DNA from 4 places in the Mesorhizobium sp. CNPSo 4661 genome. Region 3 is predicted to be linked to each of the others. Evidence: predicted binding sites of a transcription regulator. Region 3 holds the regulator's gene; each other region holds the start of a gene.
The links. The regulator LexA, encoded in region 3, represses DNA repair genes until DNA is damaged. The targets are predictions, from matches to a motif close to TGTTCNNNNTGTGTTCNG.

Region 1 (7,872 bases), on a different contig from region 3:
AGCCGCAGCACCTCCAGCCCGACGGTGACGGCGGCGATGCTTCCGCCAAGAATGGGATCGCCCTTGCGGCCGGTCTGCTGCACCTGCGGCATCAACTGGTTGATCCGGTCATAGGCGAGGCTTTCGAAGGCCGAGCGCCGGGGAATACGCTCATGCAGGCAAAGCCGCGCCAGATCCTCGCGCATCGCCTGCGAGATGCGCTCCACGGTGCCCCAGGGATCGGCGGGCAGCACGACGATGAAGACGCCGATGGCAATCAGGATGCCGACCAGGATCGAGGCCGAGCCGGCGAAGAACGGCCCGGGATCGTAGATCATCTGCTGATGCGGGCTGAGGAAGGCGAGGAAGTTGATGGCGAAAGCGGTGGCGACGCCGACATGGCGGGGATTGGCCATGCCGAGCGCCGCGGGCACCATGATCGGCACGACGAAGAGCGTGAACCAGCCGAAGCCGGGCAGCGCCGGCAGCGCGACCTGGCCGACCAGGAAGGCAAAAGGCAGCGCGATCAGCGTTCCGGTGAAGAAGCCCAAGGCGGATTGCACGGGATCAGGGCGCGCCGCGAACAGGCTGGAGACGACGGCGACGAGAATGACGGTGCCGGCCGCTTCCGACCATTTGGTCGTCAGCCAGAAGATCGCCACGAGCAAGGTCGCGAGCGCCGCGCGCACGGCGTTGCGCCATGCGGCCTGATAGTCGCGGTGGACGACCAGCGCCGGCTGGGCTCGCTCGCTCGACTTCCGCGAGACAGGCGAGCGAAGCGCGTCAAGGCCGCGCATCACCTGCTTCAGCGCCTCGGCGAAATCGCCGGCAATGGTCAGGCGGGTGATGGTGCCGACCTTGTCTTCGCCACTATCGTCGGGGCCGCTATCGTTCGGGCCGGTATCCTTGGGCAGGTCGGGCATCTCCCTGGCCTTGCCCGCGATCGCGTCAAGCCGGGCCACCCAGGGGGCCGTGTCGTCGAGCGCGCCGGGCGTCGCCGCCAGCTCGCCGACGAAGGCTTTCAATTCGCTGCGCATGGGAATGAGCGCCGCGTTCTTCGGCCTGCGGTGGCTGTGCAGCGCGCGCGCCGCCGAAAGCGCCCATAGAAGCTGACCGATCGTGCGCCGCACCGGGTGTGCGCGCGTGGCGAAGCTCGGCGCCTCCAGGCGCGCGTAGGTGCGCATTTCGGCGAGCGTCTGAGCATCGGTGATCAGCTTGCGCTGAAGCGCGGCGAGGCTTGCCGGATCGCCGCCGGAAAAGGCGCCGCCGGCATATTCGGCGAGATCGAGGATGCTGCGCTTCAACCTGGAAATGATGGCGTCGGCCGCGAGCTTCGGCAGGATCAGCCGGCTGGTGACGCCGGCGCAGACGATGCCGAGCACGATTTCCGCGCAGCGCGCGATCGCCAGGTCGACGACGATATGCGGCTGTCCGAGCGCCGGCAGGCTGATGATCATCGCCGTGTAGCCGGCAAGCGCCGCGCCATAGGCCTCCGGGTTGCGCAGCAGCGAGGATACAAGCGTGCAGATGCCGATCCAGAGCGCCAGGATAGTGACCAGCACCCAGGGATTGGCGCCGGACAGGAATGTGATGCCGACCGCGGCCAAGCCGCCGGCCAGAGTGCCGAGCAGCCGGTAGAAGCCCTTTGCCAGCACCATGCCGGCGACTGGTTGCGCGACGATGAACACCGTCATCATCGCCCATTGCGGATGGTCGAGCTTCAGCGCGTAGGCGACAAGCAGCGCGATCAGTCCGGCCGAAACCGTGCGCAGGGCAAAAATCCAGCCCGAACGGGTCGGCTGCGTCAGGCCGCTCAGCGGCGTCTCGACAAGCTCTTTCAACCGCGTCCAGGTCACATCGGTTCTCCGTGCCGGAGACTGTTATGGACCAGCAGGCGATCAGATATCCAGCACGTCCGCCTCGGCGAATTCGGCACGTTCCTGGATGAAGCGGAAGCGCGCCTCGGGCTTGGTGCCCATCAGCGCGTCGACGGCATCCTTGGTGGCCTGCTCGGCGTCGATCACATCGACCCTCAGAAGCGTGCGCTTCCTCGGATCCATCGTGGTCTCCTTGAGCTGCGAGGCCATCATCTCGCCCAGGCCCTTGAAACGGCCGATCTCGACCTTGCCGCGCCCGGTGAACTCGGTGCGCAGCAATTCGTCCTTGTGCGCGTCGTCGCGGGCGTAGCCGACCTTGCCGCCCTGCCTGATCGAATAGAGCGGCGGCACGGCCATGTAGAGATGGCCGCCGCGGATCAGGTTCGGCATCTCCTGATAGAAGAAGGTGATCAACAGCGAAGCGATGTGCGCGCCGTCGACGTCGGCGTCGGTCATGATGATCACGCGGTCGTAGCGCAGGTCCTCGTCGCGGTATTTCGAGCGCGTGCCGCAACCGAGCGCCTGGATCAGGTCGGAAATCTGCTGGTTGGCGGCGAGCTTGTCGTTGCCGGCGCTGGCGACGTTGAGGATCTTGCCGCGCAGCGGCAGCACCGCCTGGCTGGCGCGGTCGCGCGCCTGCTTGGCCGAGCCGCCGGCCGAGTCACCCTCGACGATGAAGATCTCGGCGCCGGCGGCGGCGTTCTGCGTGCAGTCGGCGAGCTTGCCCGGAAGGCGCAGCTTGCGCACCGCGCTCTTGCGCGAGACTTCCTTTTCCTGGCGGCGGCGCACGCGCTCATCGGCGCGCGCGATGACCCACTCCAGAAGCTTCGAGGCTTCCTGCGGATTGTCGGCCAGCCAGTGGTCGAACGGGTCGCGAAGGGCGTTTTCGACGATGCGCATCGCCTCGATCGTCGCCAGCCTGTCCTTGGTCTGGCCGACGAATTCCGGCTCGCGGATGAACACCGACAGCATGCCGGCGGCCGAGATCATCACGTCGTCGGTGGTGATGATCGAGGCGCGCTTGTTGCCGATCAGATCGGCATAAGCGCGCAGCCCGCGCGTCAGCACATTGCGGAAGCCGGCCTCATGCGTGCCGCCTTCGGGGGTCGGAATGGTGTTGCAATAGGAGTTGAGGAAACCGTCGCCGCCGAACCAGGTCACCGCCCATTCGAGCGAACCGTGGCCGCCCTGCTTGTCGCCTTTGCCGGCGAAGACCTCGCGCGTGACCTGGAATTCGTCGCCGAGCGTCGCCTTGAGATAGTCCTTCAGGCCGCCTGGGAAATGGAACTCGGCCTTGGCCGGCGTCTGGTCCTTGTCCTTGATCAGCGACGGATCGCAGGTCCAGCGGATCTCGACGCCGCCGAACAGATAGGCCTTCGAGCGCGTCATGCGGTAAAGCCGCGCCGGTTCGAAGGCGGCGCCCTTGCCGAAAATCTGCTCGTCGGGATGGAAGCGGGTCCTGGTGCCGCGGCGATTGTGGACCTCGCCGAGATGCTCAAGACCGCTGACCGGGACGCCGCGGGAAAAACGCTGGCGGTAGAGCTGACGACCCCGCGCGACCTCGACCTCGAGATGGTCGGACAGCGCGTTGACGACCGAAACGCCGACGCCGTGCAAGCCGCCGGAGGTCTCGTAGACCTTGGAGTCGAACTTGCCGCCCGAATGCAGAGTCGTCATGATGACTTCGAGCGCCGGCTTCTTGAATTTCGGATGCGGATCGACCGGGATGCCGCGGCCGTTGTCGGTGACGGTCAGGAAGCCGTCGGCGGAAAGCTCGACGTCGATGAAAGTGGCGTGACCGGCCACCGCCTCGTCCATCGAATTGTCGATGACCTCGGCGAACAGGTGATGCATCGCCTTGTCGTCGGTGCCGCCGATATACATGCCCGGACGGCGGCGTACCGGCTCCAGCCCTTCCAGAACCTCGATGTCGGCGGCGCTGTAGCCCTCGCTGCCATCACGGGCGGGGGTCGAGCGCTTCGCGGCCTGAATCAGCGGATCGGCCGGACGCGAGGGCGCGCGCACCGGCTGTGCCGGCTTTTCCATCTTGCCGAAGAGGTCGTTGCTGTCGTCCATGCTGGGCCTAGCGTCCGGTAATGCGAATCACGTCTCGATACTGCCACGCTTTTGACGGGCGAACGAGTTCCTGTTCCGTTCAGGGATCAAACTGTCTCTTATTCCAAAACCATTCGATAACCAAGCCGGCCGAAATAGGGCGGTCCGTGAGACCCGGTGTTCCTTATTCTTTAACATTAATGCCTAGCGTGAGGCCCAACCAACAAAAGACCACGGGCGTCAGGGGTTTCGTTGTGAGGGGCAGGGCCATACCCATGATCGGCATCGCCGCCGTTTTCGGCGCGATCTCGATCTTTGCGGCGGATTTCTGGGTCAAGAGCCAGGCGAAGGCTCAGCCCGAGGTCAAGGTCGTCACGGTCGAAGCCCCGCAGCAACCCAAGGTCGAGTTCAAGACCATCGTGGTGGCTCAAGCGCCGCTGCGCTACGGCATGGAGCTCGGACGGCCGCAGCTCGCCGAGATTCCGTGGCCGCAGGATTCCCTGCCGCAGGGCGCTTTCCCGACCATCGATAAGCTGCTTGCGGACGGCAGCCGGGTGGTGCTGTCGCCGATCGAGGTCAATGAACCGGTGCTGCTCGCCAAGCTGTCGGGGCCAAACGGCCGCGCCACCCTTTCCAACATGCTGTCGCCGGGAATGCGGGCCGTCACCATCCGTACCGATGAGATCGCCGGCGTCGGCGGCTTCATCACGCCGGGAGACCGCGTCGACGTCGTGCTGACGCGCGACGCAGGGGATATCCAGGAAGTGTCCAAGAATGCGCAGGGCGCCGCCGGCTCGACCGTCACGTCCGAGATCGTCGTGTCCGACGCCAAGGTGCTTTCGGTCGGACAGGGCGCCGACGAACGCAAGACCGAGCCGCAGGTCGCCAATTCGGTGACCCTCGAGGTGACCAATGAAGGGGCGCAGAAAGTGGCGCTCGCTCGCACCGTCGGCTCCTTGTCGCTGTCCTTGCGTTCCGCGGCCGACGCCAGCGCCAGCAAAGGCGGGCTTACGACCATCTCCTCCTTCGGCGGGTCGGTTGCCGCAAACGCGCAGGCGAGCGCCGCCTCGCTCGTCAACGCGATGACGAAGGATGAGGACAAGCCGAAATTCAAGACGGTGATCGTGACGCGCGGCGACAAGGTCGAGGAATACAAGGTTCCTTCACGGGAACCGCCGCAGGAACTGCAGCAATAGCCGGTGGGGACCGGCGGGGACGGGGCAAGATGTTCGGGTTTGATGCATTTCGGACGGCCGGGGGATGGCGTCTTCTCGGCGCGATAGCGCTGGCGGCGGCAATGCTTGGCGTCACCGCGCCGGCAAGGGCGGACAATGAAATCGTCTATGTCTCGGCGAACAAGAACGCCTCGATCAAGGTTGCCAAGGGCAAGCCCAAGACGATCATGACGAGCGCCGCCTTCTACCAGATCGTCATCGGCGATCCTGAGATCGCCAACGTCAATCCGCTGACCGACAAGTCCTTCTACGTGCTCGGCAACAATCTGGGCACCACCGGCATTGCGCTCTTCGACCAGAACAAACAGCTTGTCGGCACCATCGACATCGAGGTGACGCTGGATACCGACCAGCTGGCCAGCACCATCCGCGCCAGCGTGCCCGACGCCAAGATCAAGGTCGGTTCGGCGAACGGCCGCGTCGTGCTGTCGGGCGAGGCCGACGATGCGGTCGCCGCCGACAAGGCCAGCAAGATCGCGTCGCGCTTTTCCGGCAATGAGGAAGTCATCAACTCGGTCAACATCTCGTCCTCGCAGCAGGTGCAGCTCAACGTCCGCTTCGTCGAGATCAACCGTCAGGCCGGCCAGGACCTCGGCGCCAAATACTCCGCCAATTTCGCCTATGGCATCGGCAACCGCAAAGTCGTGCTGAATCCGGACGGGGGGAGCGTAACGGGGGCCGGAACCGGTGAGATCATCGGCAGCCTTTTGTCGAACGGCGTTTCGATCGACATCGCCATCAAGGCGCTGGAGGAGCGCGGCCTGGCGCGGCGGCTTGCGGAACCGAACCTGATTGCGCGTTCGGGCCAGACGGCGAGCTTCCTTGCCGGCGGCGAGTTCCCGATCCCGGTCTCCGAGGACAATGGCAAGATCAGCGTCACCTACAAGAAGTACGGCGTCGGCCTGGACTTCACGCCGACGGTGCTGAAGGACGGGCTGGTGAGCCTCGACATCGCGCCGGAAGTGTCCTCGATCGACCCGTCCGCTTCCATCCAGGTCAGCAGCGGCATTTCCATTCCGGCCTTCATCGTGCGCCGCGCCAGGACATCGATCGACCTCAAGAACGGCCAGAGCTTCATGATCGCCGGCCTCCTGCAGTCGCAGAACGACATCACGACATCGCGGGTGCCGGGGATCGGCAAGCTGCCGGTGCTCGGTCCGCTGTTTTCCTCGAAATCCTATCAGCGGCGCGAGACCGACCTGGTCATCATCGTCACGCCTTACCTGGTCAAGCCGGTCGATCCCTCGAAGAAGATGGTCGAGCCGACCGACGGCACCCAGCCGGCAAGTCCGGCCGACTATTTCCTGAACAACACCGAGGAAGTGGACGCCTCGGCGTCGAAGCGTCCGTTGGCTCTGGCGGACGGCAGCGCCGCCCGGCCGGTGGCCGCCACCACGTCCGGCCACTTCCTCGACCTGCCAAAGGACTAAGGCCATGCGCATCCCCGTTTGCATCGCTCTGCTGCTGGCCGGCTTCGCCGGCGGTTGCACCAGCGACGACTACATTCGCGCCGAAGGGGTGACACTGGCGGCCGGCAACGCGCAGGCGTCCAACACCGCCATGCAGATGGTCGATCCCTGGAAATACGGCGTGCAGAACACAAAACTCCTGGTGCCGGCCCAGCGCCCGGGTTCCGAAAGCGCTGCCGTCGGTGCGAAAGCCGGCTCCGGGCCGGCGCCGGTGACATCATCATCAACGACATCGAACTGATGGGCTGACGACGATGGCATCTGGTAGCAAGACCAAGAAGATCCTGCTCGTTTCCACCGACAAAGTGTTTGTGCAGGACACGCGGACGGCCTTCGCCGCTTCCGAGGTGATCGAGCTTTTGACGGTGGAAAAGAGCGTCAATGAGCTGCGCGGCGAGGCCGTTGAGGCGGATTTCGGCACCGTCATCGTCGACATGGACGCGGCGAAGCTCGAAGAGATCGAGTCGCTGCAGCGCGTCATGCGGCGGCTGGAAGGCAGCGTTCCGGTGGTCGTCGTCACCCAGGAATTCAATGCGGCGGCGGTGCGCATCCTGGTGCAGCTCAAGGTCGCCGATTTCCTGGTCAAGCCGATCACCACGGCCGACCTCGTGCGTTCCGTCATCCGTGCGCTGCAAGGGCCGGGGCGGGAAGAGAACACCGAATCGCACATCTACACCTTCATGCCGGCCGCCGGTGGCGTCGGCACCACCACGCTCGCCCTGCAGACGGCCTTCCAGCTGCATCATTCGGTGACGCGCGGCGCCTCGACATGCGTCGTCGACCTCAATTTCCAGCAAGGCGCCTGCGCTGAATATCTCGACCTGGAACCGCGCTTCGACATCACGGAAATCGAGAACCAGCCGGAGCGCCTCGACCGGCAGTTGCTTGACGTGATGCTGTCCAAGCATGCGAGCGGGCTGTGCGTGCTTGCCGCTCCCACGCGCCCGTCCGACATGCGTTCGTTCAAGACCGATGTCGTGGTGCGCATGCTCGACCTCGTGGCGGCCTATTTCGACAATGTCGTCATCGACTTGCCGCGCACGTGGTTCCCCTGGACCGAGACGGTGCTGCTGGGTTCCAACAAGCTCTATATCGTCGCCGAGATGACGGTGCCCTGCCTGCGCCATACGCAGCGTCTCATCCAGGCCGTCTATGAGACCGCCGGCAAGGAAGTGAAGCCGAACGTCATCGTCAACCGCTTCGAGCAGAAGATGTTCGACAGCGGCATCAAGCAGGCCGACGTCCAGGAGATACTCG
Region 2 (7,872 bases), on a different contig from region 3:
ACCTCGCCGGCCGAGACGGCGCGGCGCAGCGCCTGCTCGATGCGGGTGACGCGCTTGGCCGCCTCCTCCATCTCGCGGGTATAGACGACGACGCGGCCACGGCCCGAGCGCTTGGCGTGATAGAGCGCGGTCTCGGCCTTGTTGACGAGGATCTCGGTGGTCTCATCGCCGGAATAGAACAGCGAGCAGCCGACCGAGGCCGAAAGCCTCGCGGTGCGCTCGCCGACATCATAGGGTGCCGACAGGATCTCGATCAGCATGCGCGACTTCTCGGCCGCCTGCTCCTCCGAGAACACCATCGGGTAGAGATAGGCGAATTCGTCGGCGCCGATACGGCAGACGGTGGAATAGCCATCCATCGAGGCGCGCAGCCGCATCGCCACCTGGATCAGGATGTCGTCACCGGCCTTGTGGCCGAACAGGTCGTTGATCGGCTTGAAGCCGTCGAGGTCGAGGATGCCGACGGTGAAGGGCGCGGGATCGTCGGCGCGGTCGCTTATCAGGCGATCGACCTTGTCGAAGAAGCGACGATGGTTGCCGAGCCCGGTCAACGAATCCGTGAAGGCCAGATCCGTGTTTTCCTTGCCTGGCTGACCGGTGCCAAACGTCGTTTGCATCATGCCTCTGTTCTGATGTCGGTATTTTCGGCCAGACTGGCAGCAAAGCGTTTAGGAAAAGTATCGGAAAATCGATTTTCCATCGTCTGGGAGTTGCTTGGCTCGCCGGCGGCTGTTCAGCTTAACGGCAAGAGAGGGCAACCCAGCCCAAATATTCGTTTATGCGTAATTTCTAATGGAAATATCGAACGGTCTTTTCCCGAGATATAGCTTCCGTTCAAGCAGTTGCAGATGAAAGGCCGTTTCGAGCTTTCGGGAATTGCCTAGCCGGCTTGCCTGACACGATAGAGTTCGATCGGGCCGCCCTTCTCGCCGACCGGCTCGAGCCAGGCCGGCACGGAGCCGCGCAGCAGGCCGGCGAGGAAGCCTTGCGGAGCCTTCCGGGTCAGGATTAGGGTCTCGGCATTGCCGGGGCAGACGGCGACGACGCCGACGCGATGTGCCTCGACGATTGCCCGCGCATCATCGGCCGAGCCGAGAAAGGCGTCCAGCGCCAGGAGATTGCCGGCGACATTGCGGTGGTAGGGGCCGGCGAAGGCGCGATGGCCGCTATAGGCGAGGACCGGCGCCCCGAGATTGGAGATCGTCAGCACGGTGGTGTCGGCCATGGCGCCGAGCGGCGCGAAGGTGACCTTCTTCTCGCAGGTCTTGTCTACAGCGCCGCCCTCGGCGACGGCCTTGCCTTTTTCCAACGCCACCGAGGCGGCCGCGGCGACGCCCGTCCAGACCGGATTGATCGAGACCAGCCAGACGGCCGCAAGGCGCAGCGCCACGCCGAGCGAGGAACTGGTTTCGGCCCGCGCCCGCCATTTGGCGATCCAGGCCGACAGCGGAACGACCGCAAAGGCGATCGAGAAGGTGGTGCCGCGCACCTGCCAGGCGCCGACCGCGAAAGCGACGGCGAGCAGTGCCGTGACGAGGCTGTCCTGCCGCCGCCAGCCGCCGCGGCGGAAACGCAGCGCCATCAGGATGATCGCGACCAGCGGCGTGGCGTAACGCGCCGCCACGCGCGCCGGATCGCGGACAAGCAGCGTGAACAGCGACTGGGCCTCGTCGATATGGTCGAGCCACAGTTCCTTGAGGCGCGGATCGAGGGAGGCGTAGGGGGCTGAGAGGCATTGCGGGAACAGAACCGCCACGACCACGCCGAGGGCGACGCCCAGCGCCGCAAGCGACACCAGCCTGCGCCGCAAGCTGCCGGCGGCGGGCTCGACGGAGGCGATTGCCGCCAGCCCCACGCCGGCAATGGCCGCGACGACGAACTGCGCGACCGAGAAGGCATCGCACTGTGCCACGCCCCACGCGGACGGCGAGACGGTGGTGACGAAGACAAGTGCCGCAACGCCGGCGAAGCCGAGACCGAAATCCCGGGCGATCGCCCGCTCGCCGTTTGGATCGGCGACGAACAGCAGCGCCACGCAAAGGCCGATGGTGGCGACGTAGGGCGCGGTTTCCATGCCGACGGCGAGCGTCAGCGCGGCGCAGAGGCCGGACCATAGCGCGGCCCAGTGCCGCGCGGGCGCTTCGAGCAGCAAAGCGAGGCTTGCCATGGAGAGCATCAGCTGGACGTTGTGGTGATCGAGCGCGCCGGGGTCGTAGATGCCGATGAAATAATAGCCGGCCGCGCCGATCAGGATGGCGGGCAGCACCGCGCCACCGCCGCCGAAGCTGCGCGCGGCGCGGGCGGTGAAGAACAAGGTCGACCAAAGCAGCAGCGCCGGCCACAGCACCTGCGCCACGTCCTCGCCGAGCGGCCTGCTGCCGGTGAGCGCCGAGGCGGCAAGCGCGATGGCGGCGATCGGCGCATCCACCAGCCTCGACCAGTGCATGACGAAACCACCTTCCAGCCCCATCCGGTACTGGTGCAGGTCGAACCAGCCCTGGCCGGCCAGCAGGTCGCGGACCTCGACGAGGCGCAGCAGGTTGTCGTTGTCGCCGCCCGCATCGGTCAGTTGGCCAAAGCCGGCCCATGCATTGAAGGCGAAGCCGAGCAGGGCGGCCAGCAGCGCCAGCACCAGATCGGACTTCCAGGTGGCGGCGCCGTTCTCGGCTGTGCCCATTGCCATGGCCTTTGAAGGGAGAGGATCGGGTTTAAACCTAGCCTTAACGGCTTCAATAAATAGTAAAACGGCTCGAAGGGGCCGGCACAAAGGCGGCCGGAGGCTGATCGAGCGTCCGGAGACAGACATGCCGCATGCAGTCCGCCACGAGCCGGTCATCGCCGTGCTCCTGCCTTGCTACAATGAGGAGCTGACGATCGGCGATGTCGTGCGGCGCTTCCGCGAGACGCTGCCTTCGGCCGCGATCTACGTCTACGACAACAATTCCAAGGACCTCACGGCGCTGAAAGCCCGCGCCGCCGGCGCCACCGTCGTGCGCGAGCCGCGCCAGGGCAAGGGCAATGTGGTGCGGCGCATGTTCGCCGACATCGACGCGGACATCTATGTGATGGCCGACGGCGACGGCACCTACGCGCCGGAGGATGCGCCGCAACTGATCAACGTGCTGCAGACCGAGCGCTGCGACATGGTGGTGGGCACCAGGCGCGGCGTGACCGACGATGCCGGCCGCAACGGCCACGCCTTCGGCAACCGCGTCTTCAACCGCCTCTACAAGGGCCTGTTCGGGACCGACTTCACCGATATCTTCTCCGGCTACCGGGTGTTTTCACGCCGCTTCGTCAAGAGCTTCCCCGCCGTTTCCGGCGGCTTCGAGATCGAGACCGAGATGTCGGTGCACGCCTCGCAGCTCAAGCTGCCGGTGAGCGAGATGGCGCTCGATTACGGCCGCCGCCCGGAAGGCTCGTCGTCGAAGCTGTCGACCTTCCGCGACGGCGCCAGGATTCTGTGGATGTTCGCCATGCTGGTGAAGGAGACGCAGCCGCTGCGCTTCTTCGGCACGTTCGCGCTGTTCTTCCTGGCGGCGAGCATCGGCCTGATGATCCCCGTGCTGGTCGAATTCGCGGAGACGGGACTGGTGCCGCGCATGCCGACCTGGGTGCTGTCGATCGGCATGCTGCTGCTGGCCATGCTCTCGATGATGACCGGCCTCATCCTCGATTCGGTATCGCGCGGCCGGGCCGAGCAGAAGCGCATCTTCTACCTGTCGATTTCCTCCGGCCGGGCCGAGCGCGGGATATCCGCGCAAGCCGCGCCGAAGAGCGAGCCGGGCAAGGCCCCAAGGGCGGCCTAGAGCATGATCCCGAAAAGTGGGAACCGGTTTTCGGAGAAAGATCATGCTCCAACAAAGAGTTAGATCCGTGAGGGCGATTCAACGAAACGCCATCACGATCTAGTGGGTGGCATAGTGGGCCGCCTCGTCCGCTTCGCCTTCACCGGCGGCATCGGTTTCGTCGCCGACGCGGCGGCGCTCTGGCTGCTGCTAGCCATCACGCCGCTCGGCGCGCTTTCGGCACGCGTGCTGTCGATCGGCTTTGCGCTCTGCGTCACCTGGCAGATCAACCGCCATCTGACCTTCTCGCCGTCGAGCCGAAGCATCGCGCAGGAAGGCGCGCGCTATGGCGGCGTCGGCATCGCCACCGGCATCGTCAACTACCTGGTCTATTGCGCGCTGCTCTTCGCAATGCCGGCGCTGGCGGCGCTCGCCTTTGCCTCGATCGTCGCCATGGCGCTGTCCTTCCTTGGATATTCCAGGCTGGTCTTCGACCGCTGAGACTGTTTGGAAATTCTACTCTGGCGGCCATCTGATGGCGTTCTCTGCGCTTCCGGTGCTCACGGACCTGAATGTCCGCTCCGCTCCGGTTCTCGAAACCACCACCATATGACTCGCCAGAGCGAATTTCGAAACAGTCTCTAAGCGTCTGCACCAAGCGAGCACGATTGGCAGACGCCGCCGATTTCCTTATATCGGCGGCAGAGCACGCCGGAGAGAAAAAATGCCGCTGAAGATCGCCGTCCAGATGGACCATGTCTCCACCGTGTCGATCGCCGGCGACACGAGCTTCGCGCTGTCGCTCGAGGCGCAGCGGCGCGGCCACAAGCTTTTCCACTATACGCCCGACCGGCTGTCGCTGCGGGACGGCAAGGTGTTCGCGCGCATCGAGGAGATGCAGGTGCGCGACGAGAAGGGCAACCACTATTCGCTTGGCGAAAAAGTACGCACCGACCTCTCCGAGATGGACGTGGTGCTGCTGAGGCAAGACCCGCCCTTCGACATGAACTACATCACCACCACGCACATACTGGAGCGCATCCATCCGAAGACGCTGGTGGTCAACGACCCGGCCTGGGTGCGCAACAGCCCGGAAAAGATCTTCGTCACCGAATTCCCGGACCTGATGCCGGAAACGCTGATCACCAAGGATCCCCAGGAGGTCGCCGCCTTCCGCAAGGAGTTCGGCGACATCATCGTCAAGCCGCTCTACGGCAATGGCGGCGCCGGCATCTTCCATCTGCACGAGGCCGACCGAAACCTCGCCTCGCTGCTCGAAATGTTCGGCCAGCTGTTCCGCGAGCCCTATATCGTGCAGCGCTACCTCAAGGACGTGCGCAAGGGCGACAAGCGCATCATCCTGATCGACGGCGAACCGGTTGGCGCCATCAACCGCGTGCCGGCCGAGCACGATTCCCGCTCCAACATGCATGTCGGCGGCCGCGCCGAGAAGACCGAGCTGACGGAGCGCGAGCGCGAGATCTGCGCCCGCATCGGGCCTTCTCTGAAAGAACGCGGCTTCATCCTGGTCGGCATCGACGTGATCGGCGACTACATGACCGAGATCAACGTCACCTCGCCGACCGGCGTGCGCGAAGTGCAGCGCTTCGGCGGCGCGGATATCGCGAGCCTGTTCTGGGATTGTGTGGAGGGGAAGCGGGGGTAGTTCTCGCCACGACGCAGGCGGCGCTCCAAGCATCGGGCTTGTCGATGCCGCCGGAGAATAACGAGGCGCGCAGTTGCTCGCGTTCTCGTAATGTTCTTGCCCAAGGCGAAAATCTGTGGTTGTCTAGCCTGATTTCGCTCGCGGCCTGATCGCAGGATCACGCGAGCCGATATTGGGGGCTTGAGACAAATGGTGGCGCGGGTTCGCACGGTCGCTTTCCAGGGCATCGAGGCCGTTCCGGTCGATGTCCAGGTGATGGTCGGGCCGGGCAAGGTCGGCATGCAGATCGTCGGCCTGCCGGACAAAGCGGTGGCCGAGAGCCGCGAGCGGGTGCAGGCGGCGCTGCACGCATCGGGTCTGTCGATGCCGTCGAAGAAGGTGACGGTGAACCTCGCGCCGGCCGATCTTCCCAAGGAAGGCAGCCATTACGACCTGCCGATCGCGCTCGGCCTGATGGCGGCGCTGGGCGCCATACCCGGCGACATGCTGGCCGGCTATGTGGTGCTGGGCGAATTGTCGCTCGACGGCACGATCGCAGGCGTTGCCGGCGCGTTGCCGGCGGCGATCGGCGCCAATGCCGAAGGCAAGGGCCTGATCTGTCCCTTCGCCTGCGGACCGGAGGCGGCCTGGGCCGGCAAGGATTTCGACATATTGGCGCCGCGCAGCCTGATCGCCGTCGCCAACCATTTTCGCGGCACGCAGGTGCTGTCGCGGCCCGAGGCCGGCATAAAGCTCGCCGCGCGCGACCTGCCTGACCTCGCCGACATCAAGGGCCAGGAAAGCGCCAAGCGGGCGGTCGAAGTGGCGGCGGCCGGCGGCCACAACCTTCTAATGGTCGGGCCGCCCGGCTCGGGCAAGTCGATGCTGGCGCAGCGCCTGCCTTCGATCCTGCCGCCGCTGGCGCCGAAGGAGCTGCTCGAAGTGTCGATGATCGCCTCCGTCGCCGGCGAGCTTGGCGAGGGCAAGTTGACCGACCGGCGGCCGTTCCGCGCGCCGCATCACTCCGCCTCGATGGCGGCGATGGTGGGCGGCGGTCTGCGCGCGCGTCCGGGCGAGGTCTCGCTCGCCCATCACGGCGTGCTGTTCCTCGACGAGCTGCCGGAGTTCACGCCGCAGACGCTCGATGCGCTGCGCCAGCCGCTGGAAACCGGCGACTGCATGATTGCGCGCGCCAACCACCGCGTCACCTATCCGGCGCGCATCCAGCTGGTGGCGGCGATGAATCCGTGCCGCTGCGGCATGTCGGGCGAGCCCGGCTATCGCTGCCTGCGCGGCGAGCGATGCCGTACCGACTACCAGGCGCGCATTTCCGGCCCGCTGCTCGACCGCATCGACCTTCGGATCGAGGTGCCGGCGGTCTCGGCAAGCGACCTGATCCGGCCGGACAAGGCCGAGACGAGTGGCGCGGTTGCGCAGCGCGTGGCGCGAGCGCGCGCCATGCAGCGCGAGCGGCTGGAAAGACTGGGAGCCGGCGCCACCACCAACGCGCATTGCCCGCCTTCGATCATCGAGGAGATCGCCAAGCCCGATAGTGCCGGCCTGACGCTGCTCAAGGACGCCAGCGAAAAGCTCGGCTTCTCGGCGCGCGCCTATCACCGCGTGCTGAAGGTGGCGCGCACGCTGGCCGACCTCGACGCCAGCGAGACGGTCGGCCGCATCCATCTCGCCGAGGCGATTTCCTACCGGATGAGCGCCGAGCGGATGGCGCAGGCGGCCTAAAGCAGGTCGCGTGAAAAAGGATTCACGCAACCTGCTTTAAGTCTTTGATCTTAAGCATGTCTTTGTCCCGAAACCGGGACCACTTTCGGGAGACATGCTTTAGACCTATGCGTTTCTAATCGGACCGCATCCGCAGCCAGGCCAGATCGCCCCGACCGATCCCACGTCAATCGGTCGTGGGGATCAGCTTCTGCAGCGTCGGCGCCAGGATCATGCCGAACGTCAGCACGTCGCCATAGGCCCGCGCGGAAATCATCGCTCCGTGCACGGTCGCCATGAAGGCCTCCGCCTCCACGCGCGGCGCGGCGGCGATCGTCAGTGAGCCTTGCGCGGCGCCGCGCTCGATGACGCCGGTCAGCCAACCCGAGAGAAACTGAAAATACGCCCGGACCTCCACGGCAACCTCCGGCGGAAGGGCGGGAAGCTCGCTGGCAAGCAGCGCGCAGACGCAGATCGGCCTGCTCGCGTCCTCGATGCACTGCGCCCAGAAGCCGGCATAGGTTCGCAGCAATTCCGGCGGCCCAGGCACATTGCGCTCAAGCTCCGTCATGCCCGTCACGGCATCCTCGAGGTAGCGCCGGACCAGGGTCTGCACGAGGTCGACCTTGCTGGGGAAATGGTGGTGGATGCTCGCCTTGCGGATACCGACCACCTCGGCGATATCGGCATAGCTGAACCCGTTGTAGCCGCCGGCGACGA
Region 3 (7,872 bases):
GACCGGCGTCGAGATGGAGGCGCTGACCGCCGCTTCGGTTGCCTGCCTCACCATCTACGACATGGCCAAGGCGGCGGACCGCGGCATGGTCATTTCCGGCATCCGGCTGGTCGAGAAGACCGGCGGCAAGTCCGGCGACTACAAGGTGGATGCCTGATGGCTTTGGTCCCGGTCGCCGAGGCGCTCGAACGCCTGCTCGATGGCGCAGCACCTTTGCCTGGCGAAAGCATTCCGCTCGCCGAAGCGGCTGGGCGGGTTCTGGCGGAACCGGTTGTGGCGCTGCGCACGCAGCCGCCGTTCAATGCCTCCGCTATGGACGGCTACGCCGTTCGTTTCGCCGATGTCGCTTCGGCGCCGGCTGAGCTCGAGGTCATGGGCATGGCGCCTGCCGGACGCGGCTTCTCCGGAACCGTCGGAAAAGGCCAGGCCGTGCGCATCTTTACCGGCGCGCCGCTGCCTGAAGGTGCCGACACCATTGTCATCCAGGAAAACGTCCGCGATCTCGGCAACCGCCGGATCGAGGTGATGGAGCCGACCGCGGAAGGACGCAATGTCCGTCGCCGCGGGCTCGACTTCGGCCAGGGCGACGTGCTGCTCGAAAAGGGCCGCGTGCTCGATGCCGCGGCCCTTTCGCTGGCGGCCTCGGCCAACCACCCGGCCTTGAGCGTCGTGCGCCGGCCGCTGGTTGCGATCATCGCCACCGGCGACGAACTGTTGCCGCCGGGCAGCACGCTTGGCCCCGACCAGATCATTTCGTCGAATGCCTACGGCGTTGCCGCCGCCGCCCAGTCGGTCGAGGCGCGCGCGCTCGACCTCGGCATCGCCGCCGACCGGAAAGAGGCGATCGCCGCGCTGGTCAGGAAAGCAGTCGAGGCAAAAGCTGATGTCATCGTCACGCTCGGCGGGGCTTCCGTCGGCGACCACGACCTGATCCATGATGTGCTGACCGGCGAAGGCATGAAGCTCGACTTCTGGAAGGTCGCCATGCGCCCCGGCAAGCCGCTGATGTTTGGCCGGCTTGGCAATGTCCGTTGCATCGGCTTGCCTGGCAATCCGGTGGCAAGCATCGTCTGCTCGCAACTTTTCCTGAAGCCGCTGCTTGCCAGGCTCGGCGGCCGCGATCACCGGCAGGACGTGCGAACGGCCAGGCTGGGCGCCGCGATGCAGGCCAACGATCTCAGGCAGGACTACGTGCGCGCCGTCGTGCGCGAGGACGCCGGCACCCTGGTCGCGACTCCTTTCGGCATCCAGGACTCCTCGATGCTCAGGATGCTCGCCGATGCCAACGGCCTGATCGTGCGCCAGCCCTTCGCGCCTGCCGCGGAAGCCGGCGCCGAATGCAGCGTGCTGATGCTGCGCTAATACGTCGACGCAGTCGATCGTTGATACGTCAGCGAAGCCGATCGTTCACACGTCGACGCAGTCGATCGTTCACACGTCGGCGAAGCGATCGTTGATCCATCGACGCAGTGGATCGTAGTTCTACTCGTCGACCAGCGTACGGGTCAGGGGATGATCCGGATCGGCGAGCCCATCCACAACATCGAAATGATGCCGGTCCGGCTCGACCACTGAACGGGTTGCAGCGCCGAGCCCGGTCCAGATGTTGGCGAGCAACGCGCTCTGTCGCAGGAATTCGGAGCGCTCGCCGCCGCCGACCCAACAGGTGATGCGGGTTCCTTGCATGGGCCGAAGCAATGCGGGGCTTTCGCTCAATGCTTCCCGCTCGTCGATGTTCAAGGTCTCGTTCAGCGCGGTGAACATCAGCGGCCGAAGGTCGTGCAGACCTGAAATCGAAACGACCTGGCGTATGCGTCGCGCCACATCGGATGACAGCGGCGAGGCCGCGGTCACCATGCGGCTGGCGAGATGTCCGCCGGCCGAGTGCCCGGTCAGCATCAGCGGACCATCGATCATCGCTGCCGCCCTCTCGATCGCGGCCGCAACCTCGTTGACGATGCCACTGATCCCGGTCCGCGGGCAAAGCGTGTAGGAGGGCATGGCGACGGCAAAACCGCGGCCGACAGCACCTCCAGCCAGATGCGACCAGGAGGTCTTGTGCGACTCCATCCAGTAGCCGCCGTGGATGAACGCGACGAGCCCCTTTGGCGCGGTGGTCGGGAGAAACAGATCGAACCGGTTGCGCGGCGCTTCGCCATACATGATGTCGAGCCGCGCCCTGCCTTCTGCCACCAGCTTGTCGCGGAATTGCTGAGCCGGGCCATCCCAGGCCGCCGGCCAGCGGTCGCCACCCGCGATGTTCGCGCCATTGGCATAGGCATTGTTCCAATCCGCGATGCGATGTTCGACCAACCGTGCCTCCCAAGACGCGCAGCTTCATCCAGCAATGGCCGGCTGCAGGGATCACGTCAATGCTCCGGAACCAAAACATTTTAGGCTTGAGACAAATTTGGGCCGGTGCGATCCTGCCTTACGAACGGCCGACGACAGGAGGTCTGCCGAACGCCCAAGCCCGCCCACGCTCGCCCCAAGGCGGTGTCACGAAGGTACGGCCGGGTACGGCAAACCTCCTTGGGCAAAGCAGGGAGGATGACGGCTACATGCTTGGACCTTCAGCGCATACCGACACGTTCACGCGCGATCACCTGCCGCCGCCCGAGCAGTGGCCGGATTTCCTTCTGGATGGGTTCGACTATCCCGAGCGTCTCAACGCCGGCGTCGAACTGACCGACAGGCTGGTCGAGAAAGGTTTCGGCGATCGCACCGCGCTCATCGGCAATGGCCGCCGCCGCACCTATAAGGAATTGTCCGACTGGACGAGCCGCCTGGCGCATGCGCTGGTCGAAAACTATGGCGTGAGGCCGGGCAACCGGGTGCTTATCCGTTCGGCGAACAATCCCGCCATGGTTGCCTGCTGGCTGGCCGCCACCAAGGTCGGCGCCGTCGTCGTCAACACCATGCCGATGCTGCGCGCCGGCGAACTGGCCAAGATCGTCGACAAGGCCGAGATCGGCATCGCGCTTTGCGACACGCGGCTGATGGACGAGATGACGGCCTGCGCCAAGGAGAGCGCCTTCCTCAAGCAGGTCATCGGCTTCGACGGCACCGCCAACCATGACGCGGAGCTCGATCGCGCCGCGCTCGACAAGCCCGTGACCTTCAAGGCGGTCGACACCGGCTGCGACGACGTGGCGTTGCTTGGCTTCACTTCAGGCACGACCGGCGTGCCGAAGGCGACCATGCATTTCCACCGCGACCTGATGATCATCGCCGACGCCTACGCCCGCGAGATCCTCCAGGTGACGCCCGACGACGTCTTTGTCGGTTCCCCTCCATTGGCCTTTACCTTCGGCCTTGGCGGGCTTGCCATTTTCCCGCTCCGCGTCGGCGCGGCGGCGACATTGCTGGAGCAGGCGACGCCGCCCAACATGATCCACATCATCGAGACCTACAGGGCGACCATCTCCTTCACGGCGCCGACGGCCTACAGGGCGATGCTCAAGGCCATGGACGAAGGCGCTGACCTGTCTTCGCTGCGCGTCGCCGTGTCTGCCGGCGAAACGTTGCCCGCTCCCGTCTTCGAAGAGTGGACGCGAAAGACCGGCAAGCCGATTCTGGACGGCATCGGCGCCACCGAGATGCTGCATATCTTCATCTCCAATCGCTTCGACGACATGAAGCCCGCATCGACCGGCAAGCCGGTGGGCGGCTACGAGGCGCGCATCGTCGACGAGGAGATGCGCGAGTTGCCGCATGGCGCGACGGGAAGGCTGGCGGTGCGTGGGCCGACAGGCTGCCGCTACATGGCCGACGATCGCCAGAAGGACTATGTGCGGGATGGCTGGAACCTGACGGGCGACACCTTCGTGCAGGACGAAGACGGCTTCTTCCATTTCGCCGCCCGCTCCGATGACATGATCGTCAGCGCCGGCTACAACATTGCCGGGCCGGAAGTCGAGGCCGCGCTACTGTCGCATCCGGATGTCGCGGAATGCGCCGTCATCGGCGCCGAGGACGCCGAACGCGGCCAGATCGTCGAGGCGCATGTCGTGCTGGCGCCGGGCGCGGCGCCGGATGCCGCGACGGTCAAGCGTCTGCAGGATCACGTCAAGGCAACGATCGCGCCCTACAAATACCCGCGCTCGGTGAAGTTCATCGCCGCCTTGCCCAAGACCCAGACCGGCAAGATCCAGCGCTTCCGCCTGCGCGCCGAAAAGCCCCATTGAGCGAGAAAGCCCGATTCAGGTGACGGCCTCCTTGACCGCGAAGCGCGCTTCCCGCCAGACGCCGGTGCGCAGGATGTCTTCCAGCACTTCGACGGCCTCCCAGACATCCCGATAGCCGACATAGAGCGGTGTGAAGCCGAAGCGGATGGTGTATGGCGCGCGGAAATCGCCGATCACGCCGCGCTCGATCAGGGCGCGCATCACCTGGTAACCGTGCGGATGGGCGAACGACACCTGGCTGCCACGCTCGGCGCCATCGCGCGGGCTTTCCAGTTCGAGGCCGAAGGCGCCGCATCGGGCTTCGACAAGCCGGATGAACAAGTCCGTCAGGGCGATGCTTTTGTCGCGCACGGCATTCATGTCGACCTTGTCCCAGAGGTCCAGCGCTCCCTTCAGCGCCCGCATCGACAGCACCGGCTGCGTTCCGCACAGGAACCGGCGGATGCCCGTGCCCATGGCGTAGCCCTGCTCGAACGCGAAAGGCCGGGCGTGCCCCCACCAGCCGCTGAGCGGCTGGCGAATGTCGCCGTGGTGGCGATTCGCGGCGTAGATGAAGGCGGGCGCGCCCGGGCCGCCATTGAGATACTTATAAGTGCAGCCGACAGCGAAGTCGGCACTCGAACCATCAAGATCCACCGGCAACGCGCCTGCAGTATGGCAGAGGTCCCAAACGATCAGCGCGCCGGCTTCGTGGGCCTTGCGCGTCAAGGCCGCCATGTCGCGCAACCGGCCGGACTTGTAGTTGACGTGGTTGACTAGGATGACCGCGACTTGGCTGTCGATCAGCTCCTCGATCGTCGGGGCGTCGACACCTTCGAGCCGCAGCACCGTGCCGGGGCGCGTGGAGGCCACGCCCTCCGCCATGTAGAGATCGGTCGGAAAACTGTCGCCCTCGGCAACGATCACGGATCGGTCGGGCCGCATCGCCAGCGCCGCATGCAGGACCTTGTAGATGTTGATCGAGGTCGTATCGCAAACGACGGTCTGTCCGGCCGCCGCGCCGATCAGCCGCCCGAGCCGGTCGCCCAGTTCGACCGGCATTTGGAACCAGCCCGCGGTATTCCAGGCGCGGATAAGATCATGCGCCCATTCGCGCGTTGCCGCTTTCTCGATCTCGTCGAAAACCTCGGAGGACGCCGCACCCAGCGAGTTGCCGTCGAGATAGATCACCCCTTCCGGCAGGATGAAGCGATCGCGCAGGGCGCGCAGCGGATCCGCGGCATCCATCGCCTCGACTTCAGCACGGCCAGGAATTCCCCTCATCGCGTTACCGCCTCCATCTCGACCCAGCGCCGCTCGCAAATCGCCAGACGGCCAACGGCGGTTGTCTCACCCCAGTCGGCGTCGGGGCAAGAACCTTTCGTCCTGTGTTAGATGGTCCATAGACCGCGAGAACAGAGAACCGGCAAATCGCCGAAGTTGGCATTTTGGGTTCGTTTCGTTCACGGTGCAGCATGCGCAAAGGGTGGTCCACGCGGTCCGACCCGCGCTTTCGTGATGGCGCTGCCTGCTGTTTCAACTTAGGCAGTGCTGCAAAATCGAGCGGAATCAATGCCACCGCCCTACTGGCGGCGGCTGGCGTCCTCGAATGCAACATTGTTTCGGCAGCCTTAAGAAATTCATTAAACTTTAAACGGTTGCGGAACACAACTGGAACAGATAGTGTTTGTTCTGGGTTTGTTTTTCCGATTCTGGTTTCAGAACCCGTGGGGGCCGCCAATGCTGACGCGCAAACAACATGAACTCCTGATGTTCATCCATGAACGCCTCAAGGAGAGCGGGATCCCTCCATCCTTCGACGAGATGAAGGAGGCGCTGGACCTTGCCTCGAAGTCCGGCATCCACCGGCTGATCACGGCGCTGGAAGAGCGTGGCTTCATTCGCCGGCTGCCGAACCGGGCGCGCGCCCTCGAAGTCTTGCGCCTGCCCGACTCGATCGCGCCTGGCCTGAATGCCGCGAAGAAGTTCTCGCCAAGCGTCATCCAAGGCGGCCAAGGCAATCTCAACCGCCAAGTCAAGCCGGCAGCGCCTTCGCGCACGCCGACACCCAGCAATGACGACGACGCTGTTTCGGCCGTATCCATTCCGGTAATGGGCCGCATTGCCGCCGGCGTGCCGATCGACGCCATCCAGCACCAGACGCACTCGATCTCGGTGCCGCCGGACATGATCATGGGCGGCGAGCACTATGCGCTGGAGGTCAAGGGCGACTCGATGATAGAGGCCGGTATCTTCGACGGCGACACCGTCATCATCCGCAACGCCAATACGGCAAGCCCGGGCGAGATCGTGGTGGCGCTGGTCGACGACGAGGAAGCGACCTTGAAGCGGTTTCGCCGCAAGGGTGCCTCGATCGCGCTCGAGGCCGCCAATCCGGCCTATGAGACCCGGATCTTTGGACCGGATCGGGTCAAGGTTCAGGGCAAGCTCGTCGGACTTATCCGTCGCTACTGAGCAGGACCGCGCGGCGGTCTTCGCCGGAAATGCGTGACATCTATTCTGTCGGCTGCGGCGCGGCCGCCGGCTTTTCCGGTCGTTGATAGGGCGGCAGCCCCCTCGCCTCGCGTGTGTATTTCCGCTGCTCGTGCCAGGGACGATATGGTTCGTCGACCGCGTAGCGAACGGTTGGCCGGGCGGTCGCCGATTGCGGATCGAAGAAGATGGCGGCGCTGCCGTCGCGCGCCAGCTGCCGCTTGGTGACGACAAGCACGCGCGGATCGCGGCATGGGTTGTAGGCCGTTGCATCGTTGATGACGATGAGATCTGCGAACCCGCAGGCCGGTCGGGCGCTGCCGCGGTTCTCGGCAAGCGCGACGATGGCGCCGGAAGGATGCCGGCCGATGCAGAGGTCTCCGGTGCAGTAGAAGGGCGAGCCAAGCGGCAGGTCGACGGGATCGGCGATGTCGAGGGCGTCCTTGGCGAACGTCTCCGGCGGCACGATATCCTCGGCTTTCAGCGCTCGTTTCCAGTTGTCGGTGGTGAACTCGTTGGAGCGCGCGCGGTTGATCGCAAGCTCGCCGCCTCCGATCGGCATCGCCACCAGATGCGCGTCCTCCGAGACAAGCACATCCGGCGTGCGGACATGGGGAATGGCCAGCAGCGCCGCGAGCGCGAAGGGTACCGCGGCACAAGCCTGAGCCACGTGGTCGCCATCGTTGCGATGACAAGCGCGACCGTCGCCAGCAGCACCGACTGGATCGAGATCAGCCCGACGGCGTCGACCGGTGAGCGCTCGGATATCCACGCCGAAATAGCGATCATCGCCATCAGGCCCTTGCCCATGACAAAGAGGAAGGGACCGTCGAAGCCGAAGGGCATGGCCAGCGCGCTCAACACGGCGAACGGCATGACGATCAGCGAGACGATCGGCATGACCGCCAGATTGGCCAGCAGGCTGAGCGGCGACACGCGCTGAAAATGCCAGATCGCAAACAGCAACGTCGCGCTGCCCGCGATGAGCGACGTCACGGCGGCGCCACCCACTCCTATAGCCAGTTTTCGCGATACGAAGCCGAGAAACGAACGCTTTGCCGGCGCGGTCGTTTTGCCGGCGCGATAGTCGGCAAAGCCGGCATAGGCGCCAACGAGAGCCGCGGTGGCGGCGAAGGACATCTGAAAGCTCGGGCCGACCACTTCGTGCGGCGAGACCAGGATGACGGCGATGGCAGAGATCGCCAGGTTGCGC
Region 4 (7,872 bases), on a different contig from region 3:
CGCCGAAAAACTCAAGCTCTACGGCCGCTTCATCGGCGCCTGGACATTCGACGCCACCCGCATTCTCGAGGATGGGACCAGGCTCACGGGTCGCGGCGAGGTGCATTTCGGCTGGGTTCTCGAAGGCCGCGCCGTGCAGGATGTCTGGATCCTGCCCGCGCGCGATGCGGGCCCCTCCCCGTCGCTCGGGCCATGGACCTTCTACGGCACGACATTGCGCGTCTACGATCCCGCCGCCGACACGTGGCACATCTTCTGGAGCGATCCGCGCAACCAGTATTACAGCCGGCAGCAAGGCCGCGCCGAGGGCGAGACGATCGTCCAGATCGGCGCCGACGGCACCGGTGCCTCGGTGCGCTGGAGCTTTTCACGCATCACCGGGAATTCGTTCCGCTGGCTCGGCGAACGCTCGCATGACGGCGGCTCAACCTGGCGCATGGAGGTCGAATTCCTGGCCCGTCGCGCGACTCCGGCCTGAGCGACCAACCAATTGTAATCATGGAGGAAACAATGCTTGACCACATCTCGATCGGCGTCCGCGACGCGGGCGCTTCGAAACCCTTCTACGACGCGGCGCTCAAGCCGCTCGGCTATTCCTGTCTAAGCCAGTCGCCGGTTCCCTCGGCTACGGCGCCCAAGCGATCCAGCTTTGGGTGAACGACGCCGGGCGGCCGGTTCCGGCCGAAACGGAGTCTGGCCTGCATTTCTGTTTCGCGGCGCCGACGCGCGCCAGCGTTGACGCTTTTCATGCCGCGGCATTGCGCCAAGGCGGTAAGGACAATGGCCCGCCTGGGCTCCGAGCGGCCTATGGAGACAACTATTACGCCGCCTTCGTCATCGACCCGGACGGCTACCGCCTGGAGGCCTATTGCGGCAGGCCCGAATAGCCGGCTGATTTCCTCTTCCGCGCTGTTTTCAGCGCCCCGGCTTTGCTCTACCAATTGGTAGCCTGGCTTCGCCCGGCGGGAGGGGACCAGCGATGCCGAGTTTCGACAGCCTGTTCAACGCCTTCGTCACCATACTGGTGACCATCGACCCGCCCGGGCTGGCGCCACTCTTCCTCGCCGTGACGCGCGGCATGAACCGCGAGGAGCGTCAGCAGGTCTCGGTCCGCGCTTCGGTGATCGGCTTCCTGGTCATGGCGTTGTTTGCCATTGCCGGCGCCTCGATCCTGTCGGTGTTCGGCATAACGCTGCCGGCCTTCCGCGTCGCCGGCGGCTTCCTCTTGTTCTTCATCGCCTTCGAAATGGTGTTCGAGCGCCGCCAGGACCGCAAGGAGAAGATCGGCGACGTCGCCATCACCAGGGACATGATCCACAACATCGCCGCCTTCCCGCTGGCGATCCCGCTGATCGCCGGTCCGGGCGCCATCTCGGCAACGGTGCTGCTGTCGGGACATTTTGAAGGCTTTGCCGCCCAGGCAGCGCTGGTCGGCATCATCTTCCTCTGCCTCGTCATCACCTATCTGGTGTTCGTGCTGTCGGAACGCATCGACCGCATCCTCGGCCAGACCGGCCGCTCGATCCTGACCAGGCTGCTGGGCGTCATCCTGGCGGCATTGGCGGTGCAGTTCGTGGCCGACGGCGTCAGGGCGCTGATAGCGGCCTAACCGGCTGCGAAGCAGTCGACCTACCGCCCTACTGCCTACTGCCTACTGCCTACTGCCTACTGCCTACTTCGCCGCCGTATCGACCACCTCGAAGTCATGCGTGATCGTCGCCGTCTTCGCCATCATGGCGCTGGCCGAGCAGTATTTCTGGATCGACAGATCGATCGCGCGCTTCACCTTGTCGTGCGACAGCGCGCGGCCCTTGACGATGAAATGCATGTGGATACGGGTGAACACTTTGGGATCGGTCTCGGCCCGATCGGCATCGAGCTCGACCACGCAATCCTCGACCGCCTCGCGGCCTTTCTCGAGGATGTGGACGACGTCAAAGGCCGAGCAGCCGCCGGTGCCGATCAGCACCAACTCCATCGGGCTCGGTCCCGGCGTCTTGCCGTCCGGTCCGTGCGCGGTGCCCAGCACCACTTTGTGGCCGCTGCCGGATTCGCCGACAAAAGTGCGTTCCTCGACCCATTTGACACGTGCTTTCACGATGATCTTCCTTACTGAGTTGGCCGCCTTATTGGCCAAACACCACGGCGTGCATGATCCGGCCGGGCAGCAACGTGAAAACGCCCGCGCCAATCAGTGCAAAGACATACAGCGAGATCATCACCTTACGATGCTTTGCCACCCGATGGTTATGCGCGTGCCAGACCGCGAGCGGCACCGTAATCAGCACCAGGATCGACAGCAGGTGGATCGGGCTGAAAGGACCGATGAGCCGTATCTGCTGGATCCAGAAGCTCGATATGGCGATGACCAGCATCAGCGCCACCCAGGCATAGCCCAGCACGCGATGACGCACAGTGCCTTTCGGCAGCGCCAACTGGGCGCCGCCGATGGCTAAAGCGGCGAAGGCCGCGAACGCATGCCATGGAATGGGAGGCGGCGCCGACAGAAGCGGTCCGAGCGACATCGCGCCTTCCCCTCAACCGACCAGACGCTTAGAACGGGATCTCGTCGTCCAGCTCGCGCGACGAGCCACCGCCACCGCCGCCCCTGGAGCCACCGCCGCCGCCGCGGCTGAAACCTTCATTCGGGCCGGACTGGCCGAAATCCGAGCCACGGCTGCTGCTGCCCCCGGAGTAATTGCCCACCTGCCCGCCGCCGCCCTCGCCGCGCGCGTCAAGCATCTGCAATTCGCCACGGAACTTCTGCAGCACGACCTCGGTCGTGTATTTGTCGGCACCGGTCTGGTCCTGCCATTTGCGGGTCTGCAACTGGCCCTCGACATAGACCTTCATGCCCTTCTTCAAATACTGCTCCGCCACCTTGGCGAGCTGATCGTTGAAGATGACGACATTATGCCACTCGGTCTTTTCCTTACGCTCGCCCGAGTTCTTGTCGCGCCAGCTTTCCGACGTGGCGATACGGATGTTGACGACCGGATCACCGGAATTCAGGCGGCGGATTTCAGGGTCCGCCCCGAGATTGCCGACCAGAATGACCTTGTTGACGCTACCCGCCATCTTATTTCTCCGCGCTCATCCGAAACAAATTTTAAGTCGCTCACCTTACAGCCTGCGGGTCGCCGCCGCCCGCAAAGGCTGGCTTTTCCCACAAGGTTTTTGTTCTCTTTTCGTTCTAGTCACAACCGCCCTTTCTGTCAAGGAATGTCAGCAAAGGCCTTGGCTGAACATGCTCCTTGATATGGCGATCAAATGGAGGCTTGCCAAATCAATAAGTATCGACTTATGCTTTATCCATGATCGAAGCAGAGATTTTCCGGGCGCTCGCCGACCCGACACGACGCGCCGTCTACGAGCGGCTTACCGCCAGCGAGATGAGCGTGAGCGAGCTGCGCGCCGGCATGAGCGTGTCGCAGCCAGCGGTCTCGCAGCACCTCGCCGTGCTGCGCGGCGCCGGTCTGGTGGTCGAGCGACGCGCCGGCCGCAACGCCTATTACCGCGCCGATCCGCAAGGGCTCGACCCGCTGCTCGGCTGGGTCGAACGCTACCGCGCCTTCTGGCCGGAACGCATCGAGAAGTTGAAGACGGTTCTGAAGGGAATGGACCAATGACCAAGAGAAAGAACCCGGCAGCGGCCGAGGCGCCGCTCGGCTTCGAATGCGAGGTTGCCGAGCCGCCGGAAAAGGTCTGGCGCGCGCTGACCGAGCCGCAACTGCTCGCCGCCTGGCTGATGCCGAACGACATGATGGCTAAGGCCGGCACCCGCTTCGCCTTTGCCGGACCGGATGCGCCGATCGAATGCGAGGTGCTCGAGGCCGAGCCCGGCAGGGTGCTGCGCTATTCGTGGCGCGAGCGGCCCGGTGCCGATGATGCCAGCCGGCTGCCCGCTTTCGATAGCGTCGTCACCTTCACGCTGGCGCGCACTGCCTCGGGCGGCACGCATCTCAGCATCGTCCATGACGGCTTCGTGCGGGTGGCTGAGCCCGTTGCCATTGCCGGCGCCGGATGCGGGCTTTCGCTCGACGCGCGCAGGAATCCGATCGCCGCCAATGCGCCCTCAATGATGCTGCGCGCGGCCTGATCAAAAGAGAACCGAGGAAACCCGTCATGAGCATTGCCAATCTGGTGCCGATGGTCATCGAACAGTCGAGCCGCGGCGAGCGCTCCTTCGATATCTTTTCGCGGCTGCTGCGCGAGCGCATCGTCTTCATCAACGGCGAGATCAACGACAACGTCTCGGCGCTGGTCTGCGCCCAGCTTCTGTCGCTGGAATCGGACCATCCCGACAAGGAGATCTCGCTCTACATCAACTCGCCGGGTGGCATGGTGACCAGCGGCTTCGCCATCTACGACACGATGCAGTACATCTCCTGCCCGGTCTCGACGGTGTGTATGGGTTTTGCCGCCTCGATGGGCTCCTTCCTGTTGATGGCAGGCGCCCCGGGGCGGCGCATCGCGCTGCCCAACACGAGAATAGTGCTGCATCAGCCGCTTGGCGGCTTCCAGGGCCAGGCCTCCGACATCCAGCGCCATGCCGAGGACATCGTGCGCACCAAGCAGCACATGACCGAGCTCTATGCCAGGCATTGCGGCCGCAGCTACGAGGAGGTCGAACGCACGCTCGACCGCGACTATTTCATGAGCGCGGCGGAAGCCAAGGAATGGGGCCTCGTCGACCACGTCTACGACACGCGCAAGAAGGCCGCCTGAACATCGCGGGGGCAGACGCGCGGCAATTTGATCGCCGCGCTTCTGGCATCGCCCCAGCCGCGTCTCTATAGTCCGCGCATGATCAATCCGCTTCAATCCAGGCGTCTGTGCGCTGCCCTCGCCGTGCTTGCCGGCGTGCTGATGGCTGGCTTCGCCTTTGCCGACGACAGCTCGTCGCAGAAACTGCCGGGCGTCAGCGGCGACTACCGCATCGCCAAGCCGGCGCCGCAACCGGAACCGGACGACGCGCTGCCAGCCGGCAACGACGGCACGTTCAAAATCGGCAATACCGATGTCAGGATCGGCGGCAGCATAACGATCGACATGGCAACGGGCGGCATGAAGCTGCCGAACCACTGATCATCCTGCACAGAAATTTTGCCGGATTGGGTGTGTCCCCTTAGCACTGTCAGCGCGCTGTGGCGATTGGCCGAGGCGCTTCTCAACTCGTCATTCTATGGCGAAGCAAGGAGCGAAGCGACGCGGTGTAGACCATAGAATCCATGCCGTTACGCGAATGCGATGCGACGGTGCAGAATTTTGCACCGTTGTGCCCCTCGGCTGAGGTAACGGCATGGATTCTAGGGTCTGCGCTACGCTTCGCATCGCTCCGCCCTAGAATGACGACGTTGCGAAGGCTCCGGCCAACTGCGAACCTGGCAGTGTCACAAAGCAGTGCCACAAAATGTAAGCCCCATCCCTGCTTGGCAGATGGATGGGGCTTCATGGATCTGAAATCCAACTTTAGCCGGGAGTGGACAGCCGGCGTTTGATTTCGGATGCAACGCGGCGTTCAGCCGACGATCCGACTATCGTCTCTGATTGTTGGGAATCGGCGAGTCACGGTTTGTCGGGCTGGCGTTTCAAGTCTGCCCTGGCACTTATGCCCGCCGCGGCTCCATCTCCGTGTGGAGCCTCAAGGGACTGTCCGGTGGCGTCATGCTCCGCTCCTGGGTCCGTTGCGACAATGTCGTTCGAAGCGCAAATCGCTATCGCCTGCGGCGTCTCGCAGGCCGCCTGTTGGGCGGCGAGGCCATCGAAAGACGGCCGGCTTCGTTGACGCCTTCGAGACTGCTCCCCAGGGCCTGGCACGTCAACCGTTGAATAGCCGGTTACCAAAAAATGTGATCGCGCGCAGGTTACGTGCAGGTAAGTCCAGCGTCTTTGTGGATCAACGAGCCGGGTATCGGCGGCACTTGTTTCCACAACGCTTTCGATAACGCTTAGGGCGACTGTTTCCACAGCGCTCCCAACGCGGCTGTTTCCACAACGCTTTGTCAGGAGCGTGTTCGACCTTTGTTCTTTCCGCTTGCCCGCCCGCGCGAAAGACGGTTAAACCCATGATTGGCTTCTTCCGTCGAGATTGTGGCGTCTCTCGACGCGGCGGTAAAACAACCTACATAAGGGATGGCCGGGACAAACCCGCCCAATCCAGCAAATTCCAGATCTGAGGCGGCGACCGGCGATGGCCGACCATAAATACCTTTCCATTCGCGGGGCGCGCGAACACAATCTCAAGAACGTCGATCTCGACCTGCCGCGCGACAGCCTGATCGTCATGACCGGCCTGTCGGGCTCGGGCAAGTCGTCGCTCGCCTTCGACACCATCTATGCCGAGGGCCAGCGCCGTTATGTCGAGAGCCTGTCGGCCTATGCCCGCCAGTTCCTGGAGATGATGCAGAAACCGGATGTCGACCAGATCGACGGCCTGTCGCCCGCCATCTCGATCGAGCAGAAGACCACTTCGAAGAACCCGCGCTCGACGGTCGGCACCGTCACCGAAATCTACGACTACATGCGCCTGCTGTTCGCGCGCGTCGGCATCCCCTATTCGCCGGCTACCGGCCTGCCGATCGAGAGCCAGACGGTCAGCCAGATGGTCGACCGCGTGCTGGCCCTAGACGAAGGCACGCGCCTGTTCCTCTTGGCGCCGATCGTGCGCGGCCGCAAGGGCGAGTACCGCAAGGAACTGCTGGAGCTGCAGAAGAAGGGCTTTCAGCGCGTCAAGGTCGACGGTGTCTTCTACGAGATCGCCGACGTGCCGGCGCTGGACAAGAAGTACAAGCACGACATCGACGTGGTGGTCGACCGCATCGTCGTGCGCGGCGACCTGGCGACGCGGCTCGCGGATTCGATGGAAACGGCGTTGAAGCTCGCCGAGGGCCTGGCGGTGGCCGAGTTTGCCGACCGGCCGCTCGATGCCAGCCAGACCGGCGACGATGCCGTCAACAAGTCGAAGAACGAGACGCATGAGCGCATCCTGTTCTCGGAAAAATTCGCCTGCCCGGTATCCGGCTTCACCATTCCCGAGATCGAGCCGAGGCTTTTCTCCTTCAACAATCCGTTCGGCGCTTGCCCGACCTGCGATGGCCTCGGCAGCCAGCGCGCCATCGATCCCAACCTCGTCGTGCCGGACGAGAACGTCTCGCTGCGCGACGGCGCCATCAGCCCGTGGGCGAAATCGAGCTCGCCCTATTACGCGCAGACGCTGGAAGCGCTCGGCAAGGCCTATGGCTTCAAGCTCGGCGACAAGTTCAAGGATCTGAGTGCGGAGGCTAAAGAAGCCGTGCTGCATGGCACCGGCGAGCGCGAGATTACCTTCCAGTATGATGACGGCCTGCGCTCCTACAAGACCACCAAGACCTTCGAGGGCGTCATCCCCAATCTCGACCGGCGCTGGAAGGAAACGGAATCGGCCTGGATGCGCGAGGAGATCGAGCGCTTCATGTCGGCCACCCCTTGCCCCGCCTGCAACGGCTACCGGTTGAAGCCCGAGGCTCTGGCGGTGAAGATCGGCGGCAAGCATATCGGCGAAGTCACCGAGCAGTCGATCCGCAAGGCCGACCAGTGGTTCACCGACCTGCCGACGCAGCTCAACGAGAAGCAGAACGAGATCGCGGTCCGCGTGCTCAAGGAAATCCGCGAGCGCCTGCGCTTCCTCAACGATGTCGGCCTCGACTATCTGACGCTGTCGCGCAATTCCGGCACGCTGTCGGGCGGCGAGAGCCAGCGCATCCGGCTTGCCTCGCAGATCGGCTCCGGCCTTACCGGCGTGCTCTATGTGCTGGACGAACCGTCCATCGGCCTGCACCAGCGCGACAACACGCGCCTGCTCGACACGCTTAAGCACCTGCGTGACATCGG

Region 1: parE (DNA topoisomerase IV subunit B) is a predicted target of LexA. The motif match lies at 3,998-4,015, and genes of this name have one in related genera.
Region 2: AC0YKC_RS12375 (YifB family Mg chelatase-like AAA ATPase) is a predicted target of LexA. The motif match lies at 5,535-5,552, and genes of this name have one in related genera.
Region 4: AC0YKC_RS18440 (single-stranded DNA-binding protein) is a predicted target of LexA. The motif match lies at 3,179-3,196, and genes of this name have one in related genera.

The regions. Positions count from the first base shown of each region.
Region 1 is NZ_JBWGIO010000020.1:43,274-51,145, reverse strand. It holds gene AC0YKC_RS26995 (FUSC family protein) at 1-1,835, opposite strand, end outside; gene parE (DNA topoisomerase IV subunit B) at 1,878-3,932, opposite strand; gene cpaB (Flp pilus assembly protein CpaB) at 4,187-5,107, shown strand; gene AC0YKC_RS26980 (type II and III secretion system protein family protein) at 5,137-6,576, shown strand; gene AC0YKC_RS26975 (hypothetical protein) at 6,581-6,856, shown strand; gene AC0YKC_RS26970 (CpaE/TadZ family protein) at 6,870-7,872, shown strand, end outside.
Region 2 is NZ_JBWGIO010000007.1:141,139-149,010, forward strand. It holds gene AC0YKC_RS12350 (putative bifunctional diguanylate cyclase/phosphodiesterase) at 1-617, opposite strand, end outside; gene AC0YKC_RS12355 (GtrA family protein) at 881-2,677, opposite strand; gene AC0YKC_RS12360 (glycosyltransferase) at 2,805-3,809, shown strand; gene AC0YKC_RS12365 (GtrA family protein) at 3,924-4,289, shown strand; gene gshB (glutathione synthase) at 4,513-5,454, shown strand; gene AC0YKC_RS12375 (YifB family Mg chelatase-like AAA ATPase) at 5,644-7,173, shown strand; gene AC0YKC_RS12380 (TetR/AcrR family transcriptional regulator) at 7,340-7,872, opposite strand, start outside.
Region 3 is NZ_JBWGIO010000023.1:26,833-34,704, forward strand. It holds gene moaC (cyclic pyranopterin monophosphate synthase MoaC) at 1-157, shown strand, start outside; gene AC0YKC_RS28520 (molybdopterin molybdotransferase MoeA) at 157-1,362, shown strand; gene AC0YKC_RS28525 (alpha/beta hydrolase) at 1,483-2,313, opposite strand; gene AC0YKC_RS28530 (benzoate-CoA ligase family protein) at 2,562-4,187, shown strand; gene kynU (kynureninase) at 4,203-5,450, opposite strand; gene lexA (transcriptional repressor LexA) at 5,907-6,641, shown strand; partial or broken gene AC0YKC_RS28545 (ComEC/Rec2 family competence protein) at 6,682-7,872, opposite strand, start outside.
Region 4 is NZ_JBWGIO010000011.1:215,700-223,571, reverse strand. It holds gene AC0YKC_RS18465 (hypothetical protein) at 1-478, shown strand, start outside; partial or broken gene AC0YKC_RS18460 (VOC family protein) at 511-887, shown strand; gene AC0YKC_RS18455 (MarC family protein) at 980-1,609, shown strand; gene AC0YKC_RS18450 (OsmC family protein) at 1,673-2,098, opposite strand; gene AC0YKC_RS18445 (DUF2306 domain-containing protein) at 2,127-2,525, opposite strand; gene AC0YKC_RS18440 (single-stranded DNA-binding protein) at 2,554-3,078, opposite strand; gene AC0YKC_RS18435 (ArsR/SmtB family transcription factor) at 3,315-3,629, shown strand; gene AC0YKC_RS18430 (SRPBCC family protein) at 3,626-4,099, shown strand; gene AC0YKC_RS18425 (ATP-dependent Clp protease proteolytic subunit) at 4,126-4,728, shown strand; gene AC0YKC_RS18420 (hypothetical protein) at 4,807-5,088, shown strand; gene uvrA (excinuclease ABC subunit UvrA) at 6,194-7,872, shown strand, end outside.